DNA from 2 places in the Bombilactobacillus sp. ESL1092 genome. Region 1 is predicted to be linked to the other one. Evidence: predicted binding sites of a transcription regulator. Region 1 holds the regulator's gene; the other holds the start of a gene.
What was found. The regulator LexA, encoded in region 1, represses DNA repair genes until DNA is damaged. The targets are predictions, from matches to a motif close to CNAACANNTGTTNG.

Region 1 (4,948 bases):
GGCGAATATCCACACCGCCCAAAGTAATTTGCCCTCGGTACTGATCAAACCGGCGTAACAAAAGTTTAATCAAAGTACTTTTACCGGAGCCAACCCGCCCCACAATGCCTAACGTCTGTCCAGGTAACAAGTCAAACTTAATTTTTTGTAATGAAGGAACGGCTCCGTCGGGATAAGTAAAACTCTGTAAATCAACTTGCAGTTGACCACCAGTTACTTGAGTCTGGCCTACATTGGAATCAATAATGGCTGATTTTTCGTTTAAGATCGCTTGAATGCGATCAAAACTCGCATTACCGCGTTCCAAAATATTGAACAAGCGCCCAATCGCAAACATCGGCCACACTAACGCATTGATATAACCCACAAAAGTGATTAATTGACCAATTGTAATCACCTGATTAAGGACTAAGTGTGAACCATAAATAATCGTAATCACATACGTCAAGCCCATGATTAAACCTGTTAAGGGATCAAACAAAGCATCAATAAAGTTCACCCGTCGATTAATCTGAATCGTCTGCTCAACCTTTTGGTCAAAATCGGCAATATCTTCGTGTTCTTGACCAAAAGTTTTAATGACTTTAATTCCGGTCATACTTTCCTGTGTTTTATTACTCAATTGTGAAAAAGCTGCTTGCGACTGAGCAAAGTGATAATGTAACTTGCTTCCTAAAACGCGCGCCATCATGGCTAACAACGGTAACGGCAAAACGGCAATTAACGTCAAACGCCAATCAACCAACCAAACCATCGCTACAATCGTTAAACCACCAGTAATGATCGAATCAGCTAAAGTTAAAATCCCTGAACCAGCAACATTTTGTACAGCCGAAATATCATTAGTCGCATGTGCCATCAGATCGCCAATGCGATGCCGCTTAAAAAAAGGGTCATCCATGTTCAAATAATGCCAGAATAAACGACTACGTAATTGGCGCTCTAATTGTGCCGCACCACCCCAAATTTCGCGGCGCCAACCAAACCGAAACAGATATTGCAAAAGCCCCGCACCTGCTACAATGAGTAACAACCAAATGGTTTTGGTCCAAGTCAACTGGTGTTGATTCACCCAATCTGAAAAGCGTCCAATCGCTTGGGGAATAATTAGATTCGTAATGGCTGTTAAAATCAGAAACATAATACCAATTAAATAATGCTTTTTTTGTTCTTTAAAAAACCAATTCAATTTTTTGAATATTGTCACAATAAAACCTCACGTTTGCACTTTATTAATTTATTTTAACTTTAACAAATATTTTTAATATTTCAACACAAAGAAAGCACTCATTCTAACTAGTAATAGTTAAAATCAGCGCTTTAGCTGTAATCATTGCTGTGATTATTTAGCAGAGCATTTGAAGTTTTAAATTAGTTGACTTCATTATGCTTTTTTGGATTGGTTTTTCATCATTTGCATCATTTGGTTTAATTTCTTTTGTGATGGTTTTTGACCCATTTGTGCCATCATTTGCCGCATCATATCTGGTGAAATAGGTGGGTTGTCTTGCAGATACTTCTTCATATAAGCACGTGCTCCGAAAAAGCCACCAACTAATCCGACAATCAACATTACTATTCCCACTAGAACTGTCACTAACATTATTCATCCACCCTTGACTTATCTTTTAAGATTTAACTAGCAATACTACAATAACAATAAATTTTTTAATATTTTGGAGCCGAGATCAAAATAAGTTTTCGTCAATTTAGACGAATATTTTATTCTGATCATGCTCTCTTAACTTCTTTATTAATACTGTAGCCACTTTTTTAATTATAGCATAGTCATTCCCACTAATTGTGGTTAAATTACAATTTAATCTTCACGCCAGCCTTGTTCGCGCTGAATCTGACGCACTTTTTTCGACGTAACTTCTTTACCAGCCTTATCGTATAACTTCGTATGCTCAATCCGATCTCTTAAGCCGGAACGAAAATTAGCCAAATATTCTTGTCTCAAAGCTGCTTGTTCCCGTTTTTCCTCTGGATCTAAACCCTCATTTTTTTGTTTGTGTGCTAAAGTGTTAATCCGTTGAATTAATTCCGTTTGTTTTTTATTCTCATTAATTTCAGCCATCAAATTCTCCTTTCAACCAATGTCAATTTGAAACTACTACAAACTTATGCTAATCTTAGTTTAAACTTACTAGGAGTGGCGTTATGAGTCAACCAATCAGTGCTAAACAACTGGAAATTTTACAATTTATCTATGATCAACAACAAGAACACGGGTATCCGCCCACTGTTCGCGAAATCGGTCAAGCTGTGAACCTATCCTCAACTTCTACCGTTCACGGTCACTTAGAACGCTTAGAGACTCGGGGCTTTTTAGAACGCGACCCCACTAAGCCCCGCGCCTTGATGTTAACGACTGCTGGTTTAGACAAACTAGATATTCCTAACACGCGCATTCCTATTTTAGGAACCGTTACTGCGGGCCAACCAGCGCTGGCAATCCAAGAAGCTGATGCTGAATACTTTCCGTTACCACCTGATCTGGCGAACGAAAATCAACCACTCTTTATGTTAACCATCCACGGCAGTAGCATGCAAGATGCTGGTATTTTAGATGGTGATCAAGTTATTGTTCGTCAACAAAACACCGCGCAAAATGGTGAAATTGTCATTGCCATGAATGATGATAATGAGGCCACTTGCAAGAGATTTTATAAAGAAACCCATCAATTCCGTTTACAACCGGAAAACGAAGATTTTGCTCCTATTTATTTGACTAATGTTACTATTTTAGGCAAGGTAGTCGGTTTATACCGGTCAGATATTTTTTAAGATTAAACTTAAGAAACTAGTACTGAAAAATTATTTTTTCGATACTAGTTTTTTTATGGTTATCAAAAAGCACAATCAAGAGAGATTGTGCTTTGATAGTTAATCTTTAATTTATTAACGACGCTTTTCAGCAATTCTAGCAGCCTTACCACGACGGTTACGTAGGTAATACAACTTAGCACGCCGAACGCGACCTTGGCGAATTACTTCAATTTTAGCAACTCGTGGTGAGTGTAATGGGAATGTCCGTTCAACACCAACACCACTACTCATTTTACGAACAGTATAAGTTGCGCTAATGCCACTACCGCGACGCTTGATTACAACACCTTCAAATAACTGAATCCGTTCCCGAGAACCTTCGACAACTTTAACAGAAACCCGCACAGTATCTCCTGCGCGAAAATCAGGAATATCATCACGTAATTGGGACTTCGTTACAACATCAATTAAGGGACTCTTCATACCCATATAAATCTCTCCTTTATACTAATACTCTTAAACTTAATAACAGTTCAGCGGAATATTGTTGTCGTGTAATCACACAAATTAGATTATAACACAAAATTTTATTTTTGAAACTTTTAATCATCAGCTGCTTTTAATTGTTGCAAAAAAGCCTGATCTTCCGGACTCAATTGTGCTTTGGCTAATAAATCTGGTCGCATTTGATAAGTCTTCTTTAAGGCTTGTTGATGCCGCCAAGTGGCAATCTTTTGATGATTACCACTTAACAAAATGTCAGGAACTTTCATCCCGCGGTACTCTGCTGGCCGTGTATACTGGGGATATTCCAACAATTCATCGGTAAACGAATCACTATATGCCGACTGGCCATTCCCCAAAACTCCTGGTACAAAGCGCGCAGTAGCATCAATCATTAACATGGCTGCCATTTCACCACCAGTAATGACAAAATCACCAATCGAAAATTTATCCGTCGCCAGCTTTTCAATGCGATGGTCAAAGCCTTCATAATGACCGCACAAAAAAACCAAATGCTGTTCTTGGGCCAACTCTTGGGCCGCCGTTTGATCAAACTTGCGCCCCGCGGGATCTAATAAAATGACCCGTTTGGGAGCAGGATCTACTTGATTAATTTCATCCATGGCCCGATAAAAAGGCTGAGGCTGCAGTAACATTCCGGCACCACCACCATAGGGGGTATCATCAACATGATGGTGTTTATCTTCAGAGTATTGCCGAAAGTCGCAAATATTTATGTCAATTAATCCCTTTTCTTGAGCCTTACCTAAAAGTGACTCATCCAGTGCCGCAAACATTTTAGGAAACAACGTTAAAATATCAATCTTCATCAATTAATCCTTCTGGTAAATTGACTTGCACTTGTTGCGCTGACAAATCAACCGTCACCAACACATCTTTGAGAATGGGTAACAAAATTTCGCCGTATTTCGCACCTTGAATAACCCAGATATCATTCGGACCTAAATCCCAAATATCCACTACTGATCCCAGTAACCCCCGCTTTTGATCATAAACTGTAATGCCCATAATATCTTTATAATAATATTGACCATCGGGTAATGGTTGCAATTGTTGCGCATCAATCCACAATTCATGCGTTTGAACTTTTTGTGCACTCTCAATGTCCTTAATTTCCGCAAATTGAATGAGCCAAAAGTTCTTCTGAATCCGCGCACTAGTCACCTGAACCGATTGATAATGATCAGGTGCAGTTTCAATGAATAAAGTTTGACCAGGTTGGAAGCGTTCGTCCGCAAAGTCCGTTAAAGCTTGCACTTTAACTTCGCCTTTTAAACCGTGGGTATTTATGATTTTACCAACACGTAAATAGTCTGTTTGGGTCATTAATAACTCCTTTACTTCATGACAAGTACTAAATTGCCGGCACTTTTAAACCTTAATTTGAAAAATGGCTGCAACTTTTAGCTGCAGCCACCCACCATATTAATCAGTAGTAATTGGTACAATATTTAGTTTAACTCGTTTTGAATTCTGATCATTTTCTAAATAAACAATCGTTCTAATTGCTTGTGCTACGCGACCTTGTTTACCAATGACCCGTCCAGCATCTGCTGTACTTAAAGATAATTCATAAACCAAACAATCTGCTTCATCTTCAACGCGAACTTGAACTTGATCCTTATCATTCGCTAGTGGTAAAACAATTGCT
Region 2 (4,948 bases), 650 kb from region 1:
TTGAATTTAAGTGATGCATTGGTAATGAAGTTGCCCCAAGCTAGCCAATATTTAGACCATTTAGATGATCCGAAAATTGCGACTAGTTTTAATGACTTTTTGGTTAAATTATCCAATAATAATGTTGATTTAGCTTTTAAAATGCAAAAAGGCATGGATATTACGTTAACTAAGCAGCCTGTTGATTTTGTAAAAGAGGCTTTAAATTATACCTTGAAGGGAGTATTAGATGAAGTAATAGCAGATGTATTATTAATAGGCGGGACTAAAGATTTATACGTTCCTGCAGCTGTTACTTTAAAAGAAGCAGCAGGTCTAGTTAATGCCAGATCTCTGACGGTGAAAATTTTAACGGAGGCTAGTGGCGGTGCTAGACATTGCCAAGTTGGAGATAAGAAATTGGCTTTTCAAATATTAACTGAATTTTTAAGTTCGAATAATTTAATGACGAATAAAAATTGAGTTGAATTAATTTCTTAAGTTAGCCACTCGAAAAGTAAAGGGCACCGAGATAAAAATTCAGCATCATTGTTTTAACAAAACTCCCAGCAGTTAAATTATTTCTTAAATATTTGGAACGGTCGCGTTTTTTCATTTAGAATAATTAAGTTGTCGTAACCACTTTTCTTAGTTGAACGGTATAATGAATTAGGAAGCTTTAAATAACTAACAAGGTGGAGGCTGAACCATGAGTTGGCAAGATAATTATCAAGTATGGGCACAATATCCGCATTTGGATCCGACTTTACAACAACAATTAACGAAATTAGCAACAGATACGAAACAATTGGAAGCCGCTTTTTATGAACCATTAGAATTTGGAACGGCTGGCATGCGGGGGTTAATGGGCCCAGGCATTCATCGGATGAATTTATATACTGTTCGCCAAGCAGCAGAAGGTTTGGCCAAATTGATGGATACTTTGACACCACAAGAAAAAAACAAAGGCGTGGTCATTAGTTTTGACTCTCGGTACAATTCTCTTTTGTTTGCACAAGAATCGGCGCGGGTTTTAGGTCAACATCAAATCCCAGTTTACCTATTTGACAGTTTGCGACCGACACCGGAATTGTCATTTGCCGTCCGGCATTTGCAAACTTATGCAGGCATTATGATAACGGCCAGCCATAATCCGGCCCCTTATAATGGCTTTAAAATTTATGGTCCTGATGGTGGGCAAATGCCACCGAAAGAATCAGATTTGATTACCAAATATGTGCGCCAAGCAGCCGATTTATTTCAAATTGCTGTGGCGGACTTACATGAATTACGGCAGCAACATTTATTAACAATGATTGGCGAAGATGTAGATCAAGCTTATCTCAAAGCTATTCAAGCAGTTTCAATTGACCGCCAGTTACTGGCTGATTATTCGCAAATGAAATTTGTTTATACGCCATTGCATGGAACGGGTAAAATGTTGGCGGGTCGCGTTTTTGAACAAGCTGGACTGAAAAATATGCAGTTAGTGAGTGAACAGGCGATTTTAGATCCCGAATTTGCCACGGTTCAATTTCCAAATCCGGAATTCGCGGAAACATTTAATCTAGCGATTCGCGATGGTCAAAAGAGTGCGGCTGATGTTTTAATCGCAACAGATCCCGATGCCGACCGCCTAGGAGCAGCTGTCTTGCAACCAGATGGCAATTACCAATTAATGACGGGCAATCAAATTGCTTGTGTTTTGTTGGAATATATTTTAAAGACTAAGCAACGCTTGCATCAATTACCTAAGAATGCGGCAGTGGTTAAATCAATTGTCTCTACCGAATTAGCAACGAAAATTGCCAATCATTATCAAGTCCAAATGATTAACGTTTTGACTGGTTTTAAGTTTATTGCGGAGCAAATTCAACAATTTGAACAAACGGGGGAACATCAATTTTTATTTGGGTTTGAAGAAAGTTATGGTTATTTGATTCAACCGTTTGTCCGGGATAAAGATGCGATTCAAGCTAGTTTATTATTAGCTGAAGTGGCCGCGTATTATAAGAGTCAGAATTTGACTTTGTATGATGGCCTACAACAAATCTACCAACAATACGGTTACTTTAAAGAACAAACGATTGCGAAGACGTTTGCTGGTGTCGACGGTGTACAGCAAATGCAGACTTTGATGCAACAATTTCGTCAGCAAGTGCCCCAAACCATTAATGGGACCGCTGTTGTTAGTGTCCAAGATTTTCAAAGTGGTCAACAAATAAATTCTGATGGAACCCAAGCAACATTAAATCTGCCCCAGTCCAACGTCTTGAAATTTATCTTAGCAGATGAAACTTGGATTGCGGTGCGGCCATCGGGTACAGAACCCAAGATTAAAAATTATGTGGGAGTTTGTGCCGATAACCAGGCCACGGCTGATGCTAAATTAGCTGCTTACGCTCAAGTGGTTAATGCGTGGTATGACTAAGTTTAAAACTTTTTGACTGCGGATTAGTTTAAGGTTATATGTTAATGGCGAAAATATGTTCGGAGTGGTATGATATGAACCACTAGGTTAAAAACTTTATGAAGAGTCAAATTACTAAAGTAAGTTTATCCTTTAGAATTTGGCTTTTTTGACTTTAAAGATTTAAAGTGAGTCGCACTTGAGACGAAAAGAATGCTCGTATTGATGTTAAGGAGGACTCAGAGTGATTGATCGGATAACAGATAATCAATTTGAATTAGTTTCTAAGTATCAGCCGGCAGGTGATCAACAACAAGCTATTGATCAATTAGTAACAGATTTTCAAAAGGGTAACCGTACGCAGGTGTTAAAAGGAGCTACCGGAACTGGAAAAACTTTTACCATGGCCAATGTTATTCAAAAATTGAACAAACCGACGATCGTGATTTCCCATAATAAAACGCTGGCTGGTCAGTTGTATGGTGAATTTAAGGAATTCTTTCCTCATAATGCGGTGGAATACTTTGTGAGTTATTATGACTATTATCAGCCAGAAGCTTATGTGCCTTCTAGTGATACCTATATTGAAAAAGACTCCAGTATTAATGATGAAATTGATAAATTACGTCATGCGGCGACTTCGGCATTACTAGAACGTAATGATGTGATTGTGGTTGCTTCCGTTTCGTGTATCTTTGGTTTAGGTGATCCGCGGGAATATCAACAAAGTGTCATTTCCTTGCGGTCGGGGCAAGAGATTAGTCGCGATGAATTACTCAAGAACTTAATTAATAATCAATTTGAACGTAATGATATTGACTTTCAGCGGGGCCGTTTTCGGGTACGCGGTGATGTGGTCGATATTTTTCCAGCGTCACGCGATGATCATTCTTTACGCATTGAATTTTTTGGCGATGAAATTGACCGGATTTTAGAAATGGATCCATTAACTGGGGAATTAATTGGCGAACGTCCGCAGGTTTCGATCTTTCCGGCAACGCATTTTATGACTAATGAAACACAAATGCAGGCCGCTTTAGAACGCATCTCTTTGGAATTGGACCAACGTTTAAAAGAATTAAAACAGGCTGGTAAATTGCTGGAAGCCCAACGCTTGGAGCAGCGTACTAATTATGATATTGAAATGATGCGAGAAATGGGATATACGTCAGGCATTGAAAATTATTCGCGACACATGGAAGGGCGTAGCGAAGGCGAACCTCCGTTTACATTACTTGACTTTTTTCCCGATGATTTTAACATTATGATTGATGAATCTCATGTGACGATGCCGCAAATTCGTGGTATGTATAATGGTGATCGCGCCCGTAAGCAGATGCTGGTTGATTATGGCTTTCGCTTGCCAAGTGCTTTGGATAACCGCCCGTTAACTTTAGCGGAATTTGAACAGCATGTTAATCAGATTTTGTACGTTTCTGCAACGCCGGGTCCTTACGAAATGGAACAAACTAACGAAGTGGTGGAACAAGTAATTCGTCCGACTGGTTTGTTAGATCCTGAAATAGAAGTACGGTCGATTATGGGCCAAATTGATGATTTAGTAGGGGAAATTAATCAGCGTATTGAGCAACACGAACGGACGTTGGTGACGACTTTAACTAAAAAAATGGCTGAAGATTTAACCGATTATTTAAAAGATTTGGGCATTAAAGTGGCCTATTTGCACAGTGATATTAAAACTTTGGAACGCACGGAAATTATTCGGGATCTGCGGTTAGGCAAATACGATGTATTGATTGGCATTAATTTATTGCGTGAGGGCATTGATGTACCAGAAGTGTCCTTAATTGCAATTTTGGATGCTGATAAAGAAGGTTTCTTACGCTCTGAACGGCCGTTAATTCAAACGATTGGACGGGCTGCGCGGAACGTTCATGGTCATGTCATTATGTACGCTGATCATATCACCGATTCAATGAAAGTAGCGATTGAAGAAACTAAACGGCGGCGGCAAATTCAGCAACATTTCAATGAAGTCCATCATATTCAACCACAAACAATTCAAAAGCCAATTCGCGCAGCGATTACGGCCTTAAAGACTGTTGATAATAGTAGCAGTCAAGAACAAGCAATTACGCAAGATCCGTTTGATTTTAATAATATGACCAAAAAGGATCAGACAGAACTGTTGACGCAATTGACTGATCAAATGAACCAAGCTGTCAAAAAATTAGACTTTGAACAAGCAGCCAATTTACGCGATACAATTTTAGAATTGAAAGCAGAGATTGATTAATGGTAAACGAAAATATTGTCATTCACGGTGCCCGTTCGCACAATTTAAAAAATGTCGACGTCACAATTCCACGCAATAAATTAGTGGTCATGACCGGTTTATCCGGTTCTGGTAAAAGTTCTTTAGCCTTTGATACTTTGTATGCTGAAGGACAAAGACGGTATGTACAAAGTTTATCTTCTTATGCCCGCCAATTTTTAGGACAAATGGATAAACCGGATGTGGATTCAATTGATGGCTTAAGTCCCGCCATTTCTATTGATCAAAAAACAACATCCAAAAATCCGCGTTCTACCGTCGGC

Region 2: a site for LexA is predicted at 2,459-2,472, ahead of uvrB (excinuclease ABC subunit UvrB). Genes of this name have one in related genera too.

The regions. Positions count from the first base shown of each region.
Region 1 covers NZ_CM176594.1:1,646,304-1,651,251, reverse strand. Annotated here, with positions in the region: gene AC3B6Y_RS07810 (ABC transporter ATP-binding protein) at 1-1,207, opposite strand, end outside; gene AC3B6Y_RS07805 (YneF family protein) at 1,385-1,603, opposite strand; gene AC3B6Y_RS07800 (DUF896 domain-containing protein) at 1,820-2,080, opposite strand; gene lexA (transcriptional repressor LexA) at 2,164-2,790, shown strand; gene rplS (50S ribosomal protein L19) at 2,905-3,255, opposite strand; gene trmD (tRNA (guanosine(37)-N1)-methyltransferase TrmD) at 3,375-4,106, opposite strand; gene rimM (ribosome maturation factor RimM) at 4,096-4,623, opposite strand; gene AC3B6Y_RS07775 (KH domain-containing protein) at 4,723-4,948, opposite strand, start outside.
Region 2 covers NZ_CM176594.1:406,526-411,473, reverse strand. Annotated here, with positions in the region: gene AC3B6Y_RS02065 (alpha/beta fold hydrolase) at 1-462, shown strand, start outside; gene AC3B6Y_RS02060 (phospho-sugar mutase) at 689-2,410, shown strand; gene uvrB (excinuclease ABC subunit UvrB) at 2,634-4,646, shown strand; gene uvrA (excinuclease ABC subunit UvrA) at 4,646-4,948, shown strand, end outside.